DNA from 4 places in the Paenibacillus sp. BAC0078 genome. Region 2 is predicted to be linked to each of the others. Evidence: riboswitches for the same ligand, from Rfam matches in the RefSeq annotation. Region 2 holds a riboswitch; each other region holds the start of a gene.

Region 1 (4,235 bases), on a different contig from region 2:
GCTTCATCCGCTTGAGCAGCAGATCGACGATGGACAAGCCCAGACCCGCTCCTTTAGAGTCGCTGGCACTGCCAATTCCGCTGCCGTGGTCGCTGATGACAATCACCCGCTCGCCGTCCCGGACCTCTGCTGCCACGCGGACATAGAGGCCGCTCCGTGCGTGGCGGACAATATTTTGAAACAGATTATCCAGAATGCGCCGGAACCAGCTCTCATCCACTATCCAATAGAGCGGTTCAGCTTCCAGGTCAATTTCAATCTGAAAACCTTCCTTCTCCCACAGCGGATACCAGGCTGCAGCACTCTCCCGCAGCAGTCTCAGCACATCCTTGCGCTCCAGATTCAGCTTCATTCGTCCGCTGCTTAGCAGGTTGTAGGACAGCAGATTTTCGATCAGCCCGCCAAGGCTCTCGATCCGTTCATCCATCAGCTTCAGCGATTCCTGTCCCCGGGGCGTCAGCGCCTCCTTGCCCAGTACATGAAGGTGACTGCGGATCACGGTAAGGGGAGTGCGCAGATCATGCGACAAATCGGATACGAGACGCTTGCGCAGCCCTTCCTCTTCCGCCTCTCGTGCACGGCTGGCGGCAAGCTCGGTGACCATCGTATTAAAGGCGGCCTCCAGACGGCCAATCTCATCAGGATTCCCCAGAGCAATGGACTCAGGCAAGCCTGCTTTTCCCGTGAAGACCATGGCCGTCTCCAGACGCAGCAGCCTTTTGCGGATTTGGACAAAGAACAGCAACGATACAATGATGAAGCCAATAAAAAATGTAGCCATAACTACCGTGTACCATGAATCAAGCCCTGCAAAAGAGGTCTGCTCCTTGATGACGGCAGGAATTTGCATCACCATGAAGCCTTCTCCGGCTTCCGCACGGTCTCCCATAAAAGCGACAATGGCGAGCGGCTGCCGATCCTGGCTCTTTTTCATGAAGGAAATCGCCTCTGCTGCGGTCCACTGTGAAGGGACGGAGTACCGTTCATTTTGTTTCCAAAGCTTCGGCTCGGCAGAATCCAGCGACAGCCGGGTACGCCCATCTCCGTCTACCCAGAACATCGCAGCCAGGTTGTAGGTTCCCTTTAACTCTCGCAGCCGCTCGTTAATCACCTCAGCAGGCTTGCCAAGAAGCCCCGCCGCTTCCTTATGCCAAATGTTTTCCAGCACTAAAATGTCTTCATACGGGGCATATTCCTCCGGAGGTTTCTCCCCGGCCATGTTATTGAAGAAGCCATACAATCCTATGGTCAACGGAAGTACAATGGGAATAAACAGAAGCGCAGCCATAATGATCAGCAGGTAACGTGAGAGAAGCGAGCTGTGGAGCTTGCGAAAACGTCCCATTCGCCTCATGCTCTTACCCTGTAGCCGATCCCCCGGACCGTCTCAATGATCTCCGGCGCGGCCGGATCAAGCTCCAGCTTCTCGCGCAGGTAACGGATATGCACCATGAGCGTCTTATCACCCTCTATATAACTTTCTCCCCAGACGGCCTCGTAAATCTGCTCCTTCGTCAAAATCTGGCCGAGGTGGCGCAGCAAATAGGAGAAAATCTGAAACTGCTTGCCGGTCAGCAAAATTTCCTTGCCGGTAGCCGCCTCTATAATCCGGTTGTCTCCTTCGTATACCATGAGGTGCTTCAGCGCCAGCGGCACAGTCGCGGCTGCTCCCGTCCGTCTTAGCAATACCTCAATCCGCGCAGCCAGCTCATCGGGGTGAAACGGCTTCGTTAAATAATCATCGGCGAACTCCAGGCCCTGAAGCTTATCATCAATCGAGGTCCGGGCGGAGAGCATCAAAATGGGCAGATTCGGGTAGGCCCGCTTCAGCCGCTGCCCGACGGTGAAGCCATCCAGACCCGGCAGCATCACATCGAGAATCGCAAGCTGGCAGCCTGCCGCAGCTTCCACCGCACCCTCTCCGCTCTCCAGCCAGCGGACGGCATATTCCCGCTCACGCAGATCCGCAGAGACAGCGCTGCCAATCTCCCGGTCGTCTTCAACATACAGCAATGTAACGCTCATCAGCCTCAATCCTTTCTGTGCAAAAGTATAGCATGATTTCCCATAAGCCAGCACCAGCCATTGCCGAACAGTAAGCAGGGCTGTATCATCCTGATTTCGTTAAAAAAAGCCATCTCAAACCCTAAGGTTCAAGATGGCCCTGTTCCGCCTTCAATGCTTATTTTCCGGAGAGTGCCGCCGAGCGCTGCCAAACCCCGTTTTCCTTGTTTTTGCCCAGATACTCTATCCGTGCCGGCATAAGCTCAAGAATCACATAATCGGGATCATCCGGCCCTTTGAACCACTTTTCCAGCTCTTTATTCCATACTTTAGAACGCAGGCCTTCATCCTTGGTAACGGCAGCAGTGGCTTCAATCTCCAGCACATCCTTACCGCCGCCTTGCTCATATCCTAGCAACAGAAATGCATGCGGGTTATCCTTCAGTTCCTCTACCTTATGCGTCTTGCGGCTCGTTGCCAAGTAGATCTGAAGCCCCTCGTGAAAAACCGCCATATAGCGCACCTTAGGTTTGTTGCCGGCTTCTATCGTTCCGAAGGAACCGAACTTGTTGTCATCCAGCGCTTTGATGATTGCCTGCTCCAGTTCTCTGTTGTCCATTGACGAAAAAGCTCCTTTCTAATACCAGTTTGATTTTTCGCTAAAATTTGCGTCAGGTTAGTGTACCCTTTCCGAGGGTATTAAATTCCGGTCCCTGCCATTTGGAGGTCCGTCACTGGACAATTCCGAAGGAGACAGTCTATAATACACCGTAAGAACACAGCAATGCCCATAACTTCATAGTACCAGGGGTGCTGGAATTGGCCGGCTGAGATTGTATCCCTCAAAGATACTGACCCTTATACCTGATCTGGATAATGCCAGCGTAGGAATCGTCACCTGCTTACAGCCGCTCGCGGCCTATAGCGAACCCACCTTACGTTACATTGGCGTCCCGGTCTCCGGGGCGCCTTTTTGGTATGAACATCATCAGAAATTGGAAGACTGAGGCTAGCTGGAAGGAGAGAAGAGAAGAAATGGGAGTCAAAAAAGCACTAATGCTCTGCATCAGCTGCATGCTGGTCATCGTCATGGCCGGCTGCGGCAGCAACAACGGTAATGCCGGCGGCAACGCCGCTGCGACCTCCGGGGGCAGCACCGCTTCCCCAGAAGCAACGGCTACAGGCACGGAAGCCCCCAAAGAGCTGACCAAAATCAAGGTCGCGCTCGACTGGACGCCGAATACGAACCATACCGGCCTCTATGCGGCTAAAGAGCTGGGATATTACAAGGAAGAAGGCCTCGATGTAGAAATCGTGCAGCCGGGATCGGCGGGAGCCGACACGATGGTGACGTCGGGCGAAGCCGCTTTTGGCATCAGCGCCCAGGAGGCGCTCACGCTGGCCCGTCTGCAGGGTGTGCCGCTTGTATCTATCGCCGCAATCATTCAGCATAATACCTCAGGCTTTGCCGCGCCGAAGGACCGCAATATCAAAACTCCGAAGGATTTCGAGGGCAAAACCTACGGCGGCTGGGGCTCACCTGCTGAGGAAGCGGCAATGAAGGCGATTATGGACCCCGAAGGCGGGGATGTCAAAAAGGTGAAGCTGGTCAATATCGGCGAAGCCGACTTCTTCACTGCCGTGAAGCGGGACATTGATTTCGCCTGGATTTTCTACGCATGGACCGGCATTGAAGCCGAGCTGCGCGGGGAACCGCTGGATATGCTGTATTTGAAGGATTATGCGCCGCAGTTGGATTACTACACCCCGGTACTTACCACAAGCGAGAAGGAAATTGCCGAGCACCCCGAAGTGGTGAAGGCTTTCCTTGCGGCTACGTCGAAAGGATATCAATACGCGATTGACAAGCCGGAAGAGGCTGCCGCTATTTTGTCCAAAGCCGTGCCTGATCTTGATCCCAAGCTGGTTCTGGCCAGCCAGAAATGGCTCAGCCCGAAATACAAGGACGATGCCGCCCGTTGGGGCGAGCAGAAAACCGAAATCTGGAAGAATTATGCCGACTGGATGTACGGCCTGAAGCTGCTGGATAAGCCGCTGGATGCCGCTTCGGCGTTTACGAATGATTTTTTACCGGAAGGCAAGTAGACTATATACCCTAATTCCAAAATCGAAAGGATCTGATCCGCATGGCCAACACACTGCTCAGCATTCAAGTCATCCCCAAAACTCTGAACAACGAGGACTCCATCCCTTATGTGGACAAAGCCATA
Region 2 (4,235 bases):
GCGGCATCGGGGATGATGGACCGGAGGCGGGTATTTTACCCCCTTTTACCGAAAATATTTGAGAATAGCTCCAGTTGCCCGCAGAGGGTCCACCCACTTTTGGTGGAGCCAGTAAGACCGTTGTTACTTAAATTAAATCCGCTTGTGAGGAGGCCATACTTATGTACAAATCAATTGTAATCGGAACAGGTCCTGCCGGTCTGACTGCCGCGATTTATCTGGCGCGTGCGAATCTTAACCCGCTGGTAATTGAGGGTTTGCAGCCGGGAGGACAGCTGACAACGACGACAGAGGTGGAGAACTTTCCGGGCTTTCCCGAAGGGATTATGGGTCCGGATCTGATGGACAATATGCGCAAGCAGGCGGAGCGCTTCGGTGCTGAATTTAAGAACGGCTGGGTGGAATCCGTCGATTTCTCGCAGCGCCCCTTCAAAATCACCGTGGATGGCCTGGGCGTACTGGAGGCAGAAACGGTTATTATTTCGACTGGTGCGTCGGCCAGATATCTAGGCATACCGGGGGAACAGGAGAACGTCGGACGCGGTGTCAGCACTTGTGCAACCTGTGACGGCTTCTTCTTCCGCGGCAAAAAGATTATCGTAGTCGGCGGCGGCGACTCTGCGATGGAGGAAGCCAGCTTCCTGACACGGTTCGCTTCCAGCGTAACGCTGGTCCACCGCCGTTCGGAGCTGCGCGCTTCGAAGATTATGCAGGACCGGGCGCGCGGGAACAGCAAGGTTGCCTGGGCGCTGAACCGGACTCCGCTTGAAGTGACCCTCGGCGATTCCGGTGTTAAGGGACTGACGGTCCGCAACAACGAGACAGGTCTTGAGGAGCTTGTGGAAGCGGACGGCGTATTCGTCGCTATCGGACATACGCCGAATACGGCTTTCCTGGGCGGTCAGATTACTACGGACGAGAATGGATATATCGTGGTGAATCCGGGGACAACGGAAACCAATATCCCGGGCGTGTTCGCTTGCGGCGACGTGCAGGATACCCGTTACCGCCAGGCGATCTCGGCAGCGGGAACCGGCTGTATGGCTGCGATGGATGCGGAGAAGTACCTGGAAGGCACGATGGTGCATGACTGGAGCGAAACACTGGATAAATAATAGCCGGGCAACGCCGAGGTTGACAAAAAACACCATGGCAAGTAGATTGAATGTAATCAGATAAGATACCCACTAGGGGAGCCTGAATGGGCTGAGACGGGAAAATTGAATTCCCGGACCCTTGAACCTGATCTGGATCATACCAGCGTAGGAAAGTGGAGCCGGACCTTTTATTGAGCGCAGTCTTTTTTGGCTGTTCATAGATAAAGCCGCTCCAGGTGGAGCGGCTTTTTTGCTGCATTTTCTTGTCTGCAACTTGGCTCCCAGAGCCTGGAGGAGGAGAAGAGATGTCAGAAACAGTGAAGAAGGAAGAAGTAACTCTTTTGGGGTTCCCTGCAAGCCGTAAAGTCTATGTGGAGGGCTCGCGCCCGGATATTCAAGTCCCGATGCGTGAGATCAGCCTGAGCCGAACCGAGGGTGTGGCCGGTGATGAGGATAACGCACCGCTGCGTGTCTATGACACGAGTGGGATCTATACCGATGCTGCTGTAGAAACCGATGTCCGCAGAGGACTGCCGCCGCACCGTCTATGCTGGATTGCAGAGCGCGGGGATTCGGAGGAATACGCAGGGCGAATGAAGCAGGCCGGTAATGACGGAAATACGGAAGACTTTTTGGAGGTTGAAGGTTTTTCCGGTTTGTTGCGGCGCCCCTTAAGAGCGCGTAAAGGCAGAAATGTAACCCAACTGCATTATGCGCGGAACGGCATCATTACACCGGAAATGGAGTTCATTGCAATCCGCGAGAATACAACGCCGGAATATGTAAGGGATGAGGTGGCTGCCGGAAGGGCGATCATTCCTTCGAACATTAACCACCCGGAGAGTGAACCGATGATCATTGGCCGTAATTTTCTGGTGAAGATTAACGCGAACATCGGGAATTCCGCCGTTTCTTCTTCTATTGAGGAAGAGGTAGAGAAAATGAGATGGGCCACCCGCTGGGGGGCGGACACCATTATGGATCTCTCCACTGGTAAGCAGATTCATGCTACCCGTGAATGGATCATCCGCAACTCTCCTGTACCCATTGGCACTGTGCCGATTTATCAGGCGTTAGAGAAGGTGGGCGGCATAGCCGAGGCTTTGACGTGGGAGCTGTACCGGGACACGCTTATCGAACAGGCGGAGCAGGGTGTGGATTATTTCACTATTCATGCCGGAGTGCTGCTGCGTTATATTCCGCTAACTGCCGGGCGAATGACAGGGATTGTTTCGCGCGGGGGCTCGATTATGGCGGCATGGTGTCTTGCTCATCAACAGGAGAATTTCCTGTATACGCATTTTGAAGAGATATGCGAGATTATGAAGACATACGACGTGGCCTTTTCCCTGGGGGACGGTCTGCGCCCCGGTTCCATTGCCGATGCCAATGACGAAGCCCAGTTCGCTGAACTGGAGACGCTTGGTGAACTGACAGCCTTGGCCTGGAAGCATGATGTTCAGGTAATGGTGGAGGGTCCGGGCCATGTACCGATGCATAAGATCAAGGAGAACATGGACAAGCAACTGGAGCTTTGCCGGGAAGCCCCTTTTTACACACTCGGTCCGTTAACCACAGACATTGCCCCTGGCTATGATCATATTACCTCTGCAATCGGTGCCGCGATGATCGGCTGGTTCGGAACAGCCATGCTCTGCTACGTTACGCCCAAGGAGCACTTGGGACTGCCGAACAAGAATGATGTGCGCGAGGGTGTCATTACCTACAAAATCGCAGCACATGCAGCCGACCTGGCCAAAGGGCATCCAGGGGCGCAAGAACGGGACAACGCGCTGTCCAAGGCGCGGTTCGAGTTCCGCTGGCGTGACCAGTTCCATCTGTCGCTGGACCCTGAGCGGGCACTGGAATATCACGACGAGACCCTGCCTGCAGAAGGAGCCAAACTTGCGCATTTTTGCTCCATGTGCGGTCCTAAATTCTGCAGCATGCGGATTTCGCACGGTATTCGAAATTCCATGAAATAAAGTGAAATTTATAAGATTACAGAGGCTGTCTCCCATGCTGTAAAAGGCGGAAGGATGCAGCTTTTTTTGTGGTGCAGCTCTTTTTTTAACTTAGTGATTACAATCACAATCTGCCTATATGCCCTGTGCTAAGCTGTTGTTGAGAAAGGTTATCAATTAGTGAGATGCAAAGCTGGAGGAGGAGGGCACATGAGCAAAAAGCTGAGCCTGGAGGAGTCCATATTCGAGTTGGTGAACCGGCATCCGGAGGTCGTAGACATTATGGTGGAGCTGGGTTTCCACGATATTACGAGGCCCGGAATGCTGCAGACGGCCGGCAGGTTCATGACCTTATCCAAAGGAGTCAAATTAAAGAGAATGGATCTTGAAACCGTCCGGTTGGCTTTTGAGCGCTACGGCTTTGAGTTCCTTGAATAGAGTGCAGTTATAAATCCAAAGTTAAAAGGAGAGAGAACAATGAGCGAACTGATTAACAATCGTGAAGCGAATATTCCTGAGCAGACACGCCGCCAGACCATGCTTAAGGAGATCATTAAGGAGCTGCACGCCGGGAAAAGTGTGGAGGAGGTCAAAGCGCGCTTCGCAGAGGCTGTTGGCGACGTTACAGTAGCGGAAATTTCCGCGATGGAGCATTCGCTGATGACGGAGGAGGGAATCCCCGTATCGGAGGTGCAGCGCCTGTGCTCTGTGCACACGGCTATTTTCAAGGGCTCCATCGAGGAGATTCATCGCTCTAACAAACCTGAAGAGCAGCCGGGCCATCCGGTGCATACCTTCAAGCTGGAGAACCGCGAGATCGAACGGCTGGTCAACTTCCGTCTGGAACTGCATGCCGGCAAATTTCAGAAGAACGCCAGTGAAGAGATCATCTTCAAGCTGCTGGAGGATTTGAGCCTGCTGCTTGATCTTGACAAGCACTATAGCCGCAAGGAGAATCTGCTGTTTCCTTATCTTGAGAAATACGGTATTTACGGTCCGACGAAGGTTATGTGGGGCGTGGATGACGGCATCCGGAACATGATCAAAGAAGCCAAGGTGGCGCTCAGCCCGTACAACGGTCAACCTGAGGAGATCAGCGCAATGCTGGCGAATATTATTCAGGAAGTCAATGAAATGATCTTTAAGGAAGAAAATATTCTGCTGCCGATGGCCC
Region 3 (4,235 bases), on a different contig from region 2:
TACGTAGCGGATAATTTTCACCGATAAATACCTCTTTTCTTCAAAATGATCCTTTCAAGCAAGGTTATGCTTAGAAACAAGGCGACACCGATCGCAGACAGCAGGACAACGGCGGCGAACATTTCTGCGCTCTGCAGATTTCCGGCCATCCGGCGGCTGAAATAACCGAGTCCCTTGCTGCCGCCCAGCCATTCGCCGATGGTTGCCCCAATCACACAGTAGACAATGGAGAGCTTGAGTCCAGAGAAAAAAGGAGGCAGCGCCGGCGGAATCTGCGTCTTCCGCAGGATCTGCCAGCGGTTCGCGCCAAGGGTCAGCAGCAGTTCCTGGTATATCGCCCCACTTTTATGCAGACCATCATAGGTCCCTATCACCACCGGGAAAAAGGCGGTCAGGAACACCACCGCAACCTTGCTCCATAGCGTATAGCCGAACCACATAATAAAAATTGGCGACAGTGCAATCAGCGGTATCGTCTGGCTGATAACGAGCAGAGGGTATAGCGCCTTCTCCAGCGGAGTGAACATGTGCATCCCGGTCCCGAGCAGCAAGCCGCAGCACACCGACAGGGCAAACCCGAGCAGTACCTCCTCTAGTGTCGCGGGCAAATGCACTCCGAACAGCAGCCCTCTTTGCCGGACAAGCGCCATGAAGATTGCGGAAGGAGCAGGGAGGATGAACGAGGGGATCAGCCCCAGACGCGATACGATCTCCCAGGCGATAAAAGTAAGCACTGCCAGCATAGCAAAAGGCCCGTAATTCCTAAGTGCTTTTCTACAAAATGCGGCTCTCATATAGCCTCCGCTCCAAATCCTCCCGCAGGGCGACAAACTGCGGTTCATAGTTCATTTTGTAATGTCTCGGGCGCGGCAAATCTACAGCCAGCTCCTGCAAGCCGCCGTTTGCGCCGCCGGACATCAGATAGATCCGGTCGCTGAGCAGCAAGGCCTCCTCCAGATCATGGGTGATGAACAGCACCGTCTTCTCAAGGCTGCTCCACAGCGAGAGCAGCCAGCGGTGCAGCTCGCGTTTCGTAATCGCATCCAGCGCCCCAAACGGCTCATCCAGCAGCATCAGCTCATTCCCGGCGGCAAGAGTGCGCAGCAGGGCAACCCTTTGGCGCATCCCGCCTGACAGTTCTGCGGGATAGGCTGTCTCCGTTCCTGCCAAGCCGAAGCGGACCAGCATTTCACGGATCTGCGCAGCGGCCTCAGCCTTGCTGCCAATCTGCTTCAGCTCCCAAGGCAGCAGGCAGTTGTCCAGCACAGTCCGCCAGGGCAGCAGCAGGTCCTGCTGCGGCATATAGGCAACCTGCCCTAAGCGCGAGGAAGGATCCCCAGAGGGGTGACCGTGAATGCTGATCTCACCGCCGGAGTGGGGCAGAAGTCCGGCAATAATCTTGAAGAGCGTGCTTTTGCCGCAGCCGCTGGCCCCGACAATGGAGATGAATTCGCCCTGGCTGACGTTCATGGATAGCCCGGAGAATACCGGAGCCCCGGATGATGCATCAAAAGAATAGGACAGGTTAGTAATAGAGATCATATTCGTATGTAAGCAAGCCTCCTTCGTATGTAGCGATACTTAATGGACACAATAAAGACCCATCCGTCTCTGGAGGAGACAAATGGGTCTGAAAGGTTCAGCTAGACAGCATGAAGCGGTACCGCTGAGCAATTCTGTTCCACTTCCCTCCGCTGGTATGATCCAGATCAGGTTCCAAGGGTCCGAAGCTTAAGGCTTCGTCTCAGTCGGCAGACTCCCCTAGTGAAATAACAGGTCGATATTGAATTCACAATTGCTAATTAATATATCATATTCAGGCTTGATGTCAACGGACGAGCTGAGTGAGCGGGTAGTTTTTGGGGATGCTAATCCCGAAGATTTTTCAGATGAGAGGGGACATAGATCATGAAAAAAATAAGCCTGACCATCCTGCTGCTGCTTACGGTGTTACTGGCGGCGGCCTGCGGCAATAATAAGGGCAATAATGCGGCAGTGCAGTCTGCTACGCCAAGCGAAGGTGCGGCAACGGCTGCCCCGGCAGCGCAGAACAGCCTGGAAGCCATAAAGGCGAGTGGTAAGCTGCGCATTGGCACCGAAGGCACGTATGCTCCCTTTACTTTTCATGATACCTCCGGCAAGCTGACGGGATTTGACGTGGAAATCGCCGAGGAGGTAGCCAAACGGCTGGGGGTTCAGCCGGAGTTTTTTGAGACGCAGTGGGATGGCCTTTTTGCCGGTATGGATGCCAAGCGGTTTGATGTGATTTTTAATGAGGTGTCGATTACGGATGAACGCAAGGTGAAATATGCTTTTTCCGATCCATACATTGTCTCCAAGGCAGTGCTGATTGTCAGCGAGAAGAATAAAGACATCAAATCCTTTGCAGACCTGAAAGGCAAAAAAGCCGGCCAGTCACTAACCAGCAATCTATCCGCTATCGCCCGTGAGAACGGTGCTGAGATTGTCGCCATTGAGGGCTTCAACCAAGCCATTGACCTGCTGACCTCGGGCCGGATTGATGCAACCGTGAACGATGGCCTGTCCTATCTGGATCTGAAAAAGCAGAGACCGGATGTGAAAATTAAGGTTGTCGATGAAATCGCTGAAGGCTCACATAGTGCGGCTACGTTCCTGAAAGGCAATGATGAGCTGGTGAAGGCGGTAAACGAAGCGCTGTCAGCTATGAAAAGCGATGGAACGTACCTGAAAATTTCCGAGAAATATTTCGGTGCTGATGTATCCAAATAAATTACCGGTGTGTTCGGGAGTGCTGGTCCCTGAATTTCCGGGAAGGAGGTCTGATCAATGGATGATCGCAAAATACAAATTTTCCTGGATTCCTTGCTGCCCCTGCTGAAAGCCGGGGTGGCTTTTACCATTCCGCTGGCTGTGGTCTCCTTCATTCTGGGGTTGCTGCTTGCCGTGTGTACCGCACTCATCCGGCTTTCGCCGTGGACGTTGCCGAAGCTGATTGCGCGATTCTATGTTTGGATCATCCGCGGAACACCGCTGCTGGTTCAGTTGTTCATCATTTTCTATGGCTTGCCGGCTGTGGGTATCATCCTCGATCCGTTTACTGCCGCTACGATTGGCTTCACGCTCAGTGTAGGCGCTTATTCCTCCGAGATTGTGCGGGCTGCGGTGCTGTCCATTCCTGAAGGTCAGTGGGAAGCGGCATTTTCTGTTGGAATGACCCGCAGACAGGCGCTTCGGCGGATCATTCTGCCGCAGGCAGCGCGTGTTTCGGTTCCGCCTTTATCCAATTCCTTTATCAGTCTGGTCAAGGATACCTCGCTTGCTGCTACGATTACTTATGTGGAAATTTTCAAAACCGCACAGCAAATAACGGCGACCACTTATGAACCGATGCTCCTATACACCGAGGCTGCGTTGTTCTATCTGCTGTTCTGTTCCGTGCTGTCAGTGCTGCAAAGCTACCTGGAGAAACGGCTTGACCGCTACTCGGCAAGATAAGGAGGAATATCCCGTGATAGAAATCCGTGATGTGCATAAATTTTTCGGTTCGTTGCATGTATTGAAGGGTGTGAATCTCACCGTGGAGCACGGTAAGGTGCAGGTGATCATCGGGCCTTCAGGCTCCGGCAAAACAACACTGCTGCGCTGCTTCAACCTGCTGGAGAGGCCTGACCGGGGAAGCCTGAAGCTGGATGACTTGCAGCTTGAATTTGCACCTACTAGTAAAATCCAGCTGCGTTCGGTACTGGCGCTTCGTCAAAGGACAGGTATGGTCTTTCAATCGTACAACCTGTTCCCGCATATGACCGCACTTGGCAATGTGATGGAGGGCCAGGTTACGGTTCAGAAGCGCTCCAAGGCGGATGCGCGTAAGCGGGGAATAGAGCTCCTGACCAAGGTTGGCCTGGCAGACAAGGGGGATGCCTATCCGCATCAATTGTCGGGTGGCCAGCAGCAGCGGGTGGCCATTGCCCGGGCGATGGCGGTGGAGCCGGAGGTGCTGCTCTTTGATGAGCCAACCTCAGCGCTTGATCCCGAACTAGTGGGCGAAGTGCTGAAGGTGATCAGGCAGCTTGCCGCCGAGGGTATGACGATGGTTATCGTCACGCATGAAATGAAATTTGCCGCAGATGTGGCGGACCAGATCATTATGATGGATAATGGCGTTATTTTGGAGCAGGGCACGCCGCAGCAGGTGCTGAAGCATCCAAGGAATCTGCGGGCCTTGCAGTTTTTGAACCGGTTAAGCGGTGAGG
Region 4 (4,235 bases), on a different contig from region 2:
CCCGCCGACATTTTGGTGATTCCCAAATGAATCAGATGATCACGCAGGGCAGCCGGCTCCCGGGTGGATAAGGTAAGGCCGGCACGCGGCAGAAACAGGCGGTAAGCCAAAATTATCTGCACCAGCGCCCGGTCGGTTACATCACTGTCCGGGTTGAACTCGCCCAAATACGGGCGGAACCGCGGAGCGGAGAGGCCAATTTCGCATTCAGGGTATTTGTTCTGCAGATAACGCGCATGCATCGCGGTCATGAAGGCTTCCTGCCGCCAGTCATACATCCCGAGGAGAGCACCGATGTTCACCGAGCGGAACCCGGCCTGGCAGCCCCGTTCAGGCGCATCCAGACGGTTGCGGTAGACCCGCTTGGGACCCTTGACATGCAGCTTGCGGTACGTCTCCTGATGATAGACCTCCTGATACAGCGTCAAGCCGTCCACTCCAGCCTCCCTAAGCTCCTTATACTCCTCCGTGGACAGCGGGTTCACCTCGATGCTGATGGAAGAGAACTATTTGCGGAGGATTTCCACGCATTCCTTCACGTAGGAGGCCGGACTTTCCCTGCGGGATTCCCCAGTAAGCAGCAGGATGTGCCGGAGACCTGTGGCGGAAATCGCCCGTCCCTCTTGCCCCACCTGCTCCGCCGTCAATCTTTTTCGCGAAAAATCATATATGGAGCTAAAGCTGCAATAAGTGCAGTGATTCACACAGAAGTCGGCGAGATACATCGGTGTGAACATCTGCATGACATGTCCAAAATGCGAACGGGTCAGCTGCTGCGCACGCTGGGCCATCTCCTCCAGACAAGCCTCCGCAGCCGGGGACAGCAGGGCTTGAAGATCCCGCTCTTCCAGATGCTCCTTGCGGATTGCCCGCCTCACATCCTCCACCTGATATGCTTTCCATAAAGCCTCGTAAGGAAGCTGCTCCAGACGGGTCAGCGTCTCATAAAAGCTCATGTTCCTGCCCCATTTCCGTAAGGCACTGCAGAAAACCCGTCAAGGGCGAAGACGCTACGGCAGTCTCCTCCACCGGCCCGAGTCCGGCCAAGTAGGCCTTGCGGCCTGCGGTTACCGCATCGCGGAACGCTTCGGCCATCAGCAGCGGATCACGGGAAGTAGCGATAGCCGTGTTAAGCAGCACAGCCGCTGCGCCAAGCTCCATCGCCTCTGCTGCTTCGGACGGCTTGCCGATTCCCGCGTCCACAATAATGGGAAGCTCCACCTCGGCAATCAGAATCCGCAGCAGCTCCTTCGTCTTCAAGCCGCGGTTCGAGCCTATCGGGGAGCCAAGCGGCATGATGGCGGCGGCTCCCGCCTTCCTCATCTGAATGGCTGCTGACAGATCCGGGCTCATATACGGAAGCACTACGAAGCCGTCAGCGGCCAGAATTTCCGTAGCCCGAATCGTCTCCAGGTTATCCGGCAGCAGATACTTCTGATCGTTAATGACCTCAATCTTGATCCAATTGCCAAGGCCGGCCGCTCTTGCCAGTCTTGCAATGCGCACTGCCTCTTCAGCAGTCCTTGCCCCTGAGGTATTGGGCAACAGCGTCATATGGCTAGGAATATGGCTGACAATATTATCTTTGCTCTCCGGATCAACCCGGCGCAAAGCGACCGTAATCACCTGTGAGCCTGAACGTGCGATGACCTCGGGAATCAGAGTGTTCCGGCTGTATTTTCCCGTACCAATAAACAAACGGCTGGATAGTGAAATGCCGCCAATAATCAATGGATCTAACATGAACCCGCCTCCTGATCAATATTTTTGTTCACAACAGCTCAGCCCCCGCCTACAAAATGCACCAGCTCTATCCGGTCGCCTTCGCTGAGCAGCGTCTCCCCGTAATTGTCTTTGGTGACAATCTCACCGTTCAGCTCCACAATTACAAGCCTTCCGTTCCACTCAGGGAGGCACAGCAGGTCAGCCACGGTCCGGCATTCCTCTGCATACACCCCGGCTGTCCCATTAATGGTCAGCTTCACGCCTTTTCACCTCCTCCGCCAAAAGATTCAGCGATATTCACAGCCGCCGCGCCGGAGATATTCTGAACCGCCGCTCTGTAAGCCTTGGCGGCAGCCACAGGATCTGCGCTGCTACAAATGCCGGACATTACGGCAATCCCTGCAGCGCCCTGCCGGACAATCCGGCCAGCGTTGCCCGGCTCAATCCCGCCGATGGCAATCAGCGGAATGCTGCTGGTCCGCACGGCTGCTCTCAGCAGATCAAGGCCACGCTCTTGCTGCCCATGCTTGCAAGCTGTGGCAAACACATGCCCGAACAGGCAGTAATCTGCCCCCTGCCGTCCGGCTTCTGCGGCCTCCTCCGCCGAATGCACCGACCTCCCCAGCCGAAGGCCTGGAGCAGCGGCGCGGGCAGCAGCAGGCGGCAAACTGTGCCAGGCAAGCTGAACACCGCCCGCGCCGGCCGCAAGGGCAACATCAAGACGGTCATTAATGATCAGCTTGGCCGCAGAGATTCCCGCCCTGATCAGTTGCTCCGTTAGGCTCAGCAGTTCCCGGGCGGACAAATGCTTTTCCCGGAGATGGATATAATCCATGAGTGGATGCACAGAAGCAGCAAGTGCAATAAACCGCTCCGGTCCAAGCTTCCCGTCCGAAATCAAATGAATTTCAGTCAAGCGGTTCACCTTCATTCATTGTTGTTGCAACACCAAACACAAAAAAACCGCCCCCAGCAATAGGAGGCAGTCGGAAATATATACAGGAATACGGGCTGAAGAATAAGCCCTGCTGCAGTCATTCGTCATCACTTTCCTACGCTGGTATAAACCAGATCAGGTTCAAAGGGTCCGAACGGTCAGGTTCGTCTCAGCCTTGCGGCACCCCTAGTGGCAAATTCATATTCAGTTGCTGACGTGGTTCATATTAACATAGTTTTCCTCGAAAAAGCTATACAAATGATATGAGAATTTCACCGCTTTAGCATACGCAGCAAAAAGAGCGAACCGCAGAGGTACGCTCTTACACCTGAATTATAGAGCAGCAATGCTCTAATTAGCCGTTTATAATCTCGCCGCCGTTAACATGTATAACCTGTCCGCTTACATAGGATGAATCCTCAGAAGCGAGATAGACATAGGCGGGAGCCAGCTCCTCCGGTTGGCCGGGACGTTTCATCGGCTGTGTGCCGCCGAACTCGCTGACCTTCTTAGCATCAAAGGATGAAGGGATAAGCGGAGTCCAGACTGGACCCGGCGCGACAGCGTTGACACGAATACCCTGCTCCGCCAGATTCATCGACAGCGACCGGGTGAAGCTGAGAATTGCGCCTTTGGTGGACGAATAGTCCAGCAGCTGCGGGCTGCCCCGATAGGCCGTGATGGAGGTCGTATTGATGATCGTGGAGCCTTTTTTCAGATGGGGCATTGCCGCCTTGGTCAAGTAGAACATTGAAAAAATATTTGTGCGGAACGTGCGCTCAAGCTGCTCGGAAGTGATATTCTCAATCTTGTCCTGCGGATGCTGCTCGGCGGCATTGTTGATCAGGATGTCCAGCTTGCCCAGTCCGTCCACCGTCTTTTTAATCAGATCCTGGCAGAAGGCTTCCACACCGATATCACCGGCTATCAAAATACATTTGCGGCCTTCCTGCTCCACCTGGCGTTTGGTCTCCTCGGCATCCGAATGCTCACTCAGATAAGAAACAACGACATCCGCACCTTCCTTGGCAAAATGAACAGCCACCGCGCGCCCAATGCCGCTGTCACCCCCCGTAATAAGCGCCGCCTTGCCCAGCAGCTTGCCTGCCGCCTTATAGGCTGACGTCTCGAATTCCGGCAGTGGCTTCATCTGGCTCTCAATCCCGGGCTGTTGCTTCTGCTCCTGCGGGGGTAAGGTTTGTGTGGCTTGATTGTTTGGCATGATCCTTGTCTCCTTTCGCTGTGCAACTATGGAAGTAGCATCATCGTTTTAGGATGGCTTATGGGGCTTGGATTATGCGTCTGGTGTGCTGTATTAGATTTATCAAGTCGGCTTTAACCGTGACTGCGGGGAATGTTTGGACTTTCGGCCGCTGTTATGTTTGGATTTCTTGATTTAAACTGTTATTCACAGTAGAAATCCAAACATAGCCTATGCTTCCGAAGCCAGCTTTCCTGCGGAAAGCTCTTAGGCGAACGCTACCGCTCCTACAGTTCCAAACTTCCCCTCCGCCACTTCTGCCTTTTGGTAGTTCTTTAGTTCAGCTTATATAGCTGAATTATCTTTACCACA

What was found. Region 2 has a riboswitch for thiamine pyrophosphate ahead of thiC (phosphomethylpyrimidine synthase ThiC). Riboswitches for the same ligand answer to the same signal wherever they lie in the genome.
Region 1: another riboswitch for thiamine pyrophosphate. It lies ahead of ACX1DY_RS18140 (ABC transporter substrate-binding protein); the one in region 2 lies ahead of thiC (phosphomethylpyrimidine synthase ThiC).
Region 3: another riboswitch for thiamine pyrophosphate. It lies ahead of ACX1DY_RS18780 (ABC transporter ATP-binding protein); the one in region 2 lies ahead of thiC (phosphomethylpyrimidine synthase ThiC).
Region 4: another riboswitch for thiamine pyrophosphate. It lies ahead of ACX1DY_RS04450 (thiamine phosphate synthase); the one in region 2 lies ahead of thiC (phosphomethylpyrimidine synthase ThiC).

Annotation. Positions count from the first base shown of each region.
Region 1 covers NZ_JBTLRW010000009.1:143,661-147,895, reverse strand. Annotated here, with positions in the region: gene ACX1DY_RS18155 (sensor histidine kinase) at 1-1,345, opposite strand, end outside; gene ACX1DY_RS18150 (response regulator transcription factor) at 1,351-2,025, opposite strand; gene ACX1DY_RS18145 (pyridoxamine 5'-phosphate oxidase family protein) at 2,183-2,623, opposite strand; TPP riboswitch at 2,801-2,913, shown strand; gene ACX1DY_RS18140 (ABC transporter substrate-binding protein) at 3,040-4,110, shown strand; gene ACX1DY_RS18135 (thiamine-binding protein) at 4,152-4,235, shown strand, end outside.
Region 2 covers NZ_JBTLRW010000020.1:23,103-27,337, forward strand. Annotated here, with positions in the region: gene ACX1DY_RS26045 (tetratricopeptide repeat protein) at 1-62, shown strand, start outside; gene trxB (thioredoxin-disulfide reductase) at 162-1,115, shown strand; TPP riboswitch at 1,180-1,286, shown strand; gene thiC (phosphomethylpyrimidine synthase ThiC) at 1,403-3,082, shown strand; gene ACX1DY_RS26060 (DUF1858 domain-containing protein) at 3,272-3,499, shown strand; gene ACX1DY_RS26065 (DUF438 domain-containing protein) at 3,539-4,235, shown strand, end outside.
Region 3 covers NZ_JBTLRW010000010.1:24,454-28,688, reverse strand. Annotated here, with positions in the region: gene ACX1DY_RS18790 (ABC transporter substrate-binding protein) at 1-21, opposite strand, end outside; gene ACX1DY_RS18785 (ABC transporter permease) at 18-743, opposite strand; gene ACX1DY_RS18780 (ABC transporter ATP-binding protein) at 775-1,542, opposite strand; TPP riboswitch at 1,670-1,773, opposite strand; gene ACX1DY_RS18775 (amino acid ABC transporter substrate-binding protein) at 1,909-2,751, shown strand; gene ACX1DY_RS18770 (amino acid ABC transporter permease) at 2,809-3,477, shown strand; gene ACX1DY_RS18765 (amino acid ABC transporter ATP-binding protein) at 3,491-4,235, shown strand, end outside.
Region 4 covers NZ_JBTLRW010000002.1:221,808-226,042, reverse strand. Annotated here, with positions in the region: gene ACX1DY_RS04470 (hypothetical protein) at 1-437, opposite strand, end outside; gene ACX1DY_RS04465 (hypothetical protein) at 507-956, opposite strand; gene ACX1DY_RS04460 (thiazole synthase) at 943-1,743, opposite strand; gene thiS (sulfur carrier protein ThiS) at 1,782-1,985, opposite strand; gene ACX1DY_RS04450 (thiamine phosphate synthase) at 1,982-2,641, opposite strand; TPP riboswitch at 2,758-2,860, opposite strand; gene ACX1DY_RS04445 (SDR family oxidoreductase) at 3,018-3,884, opposite strand.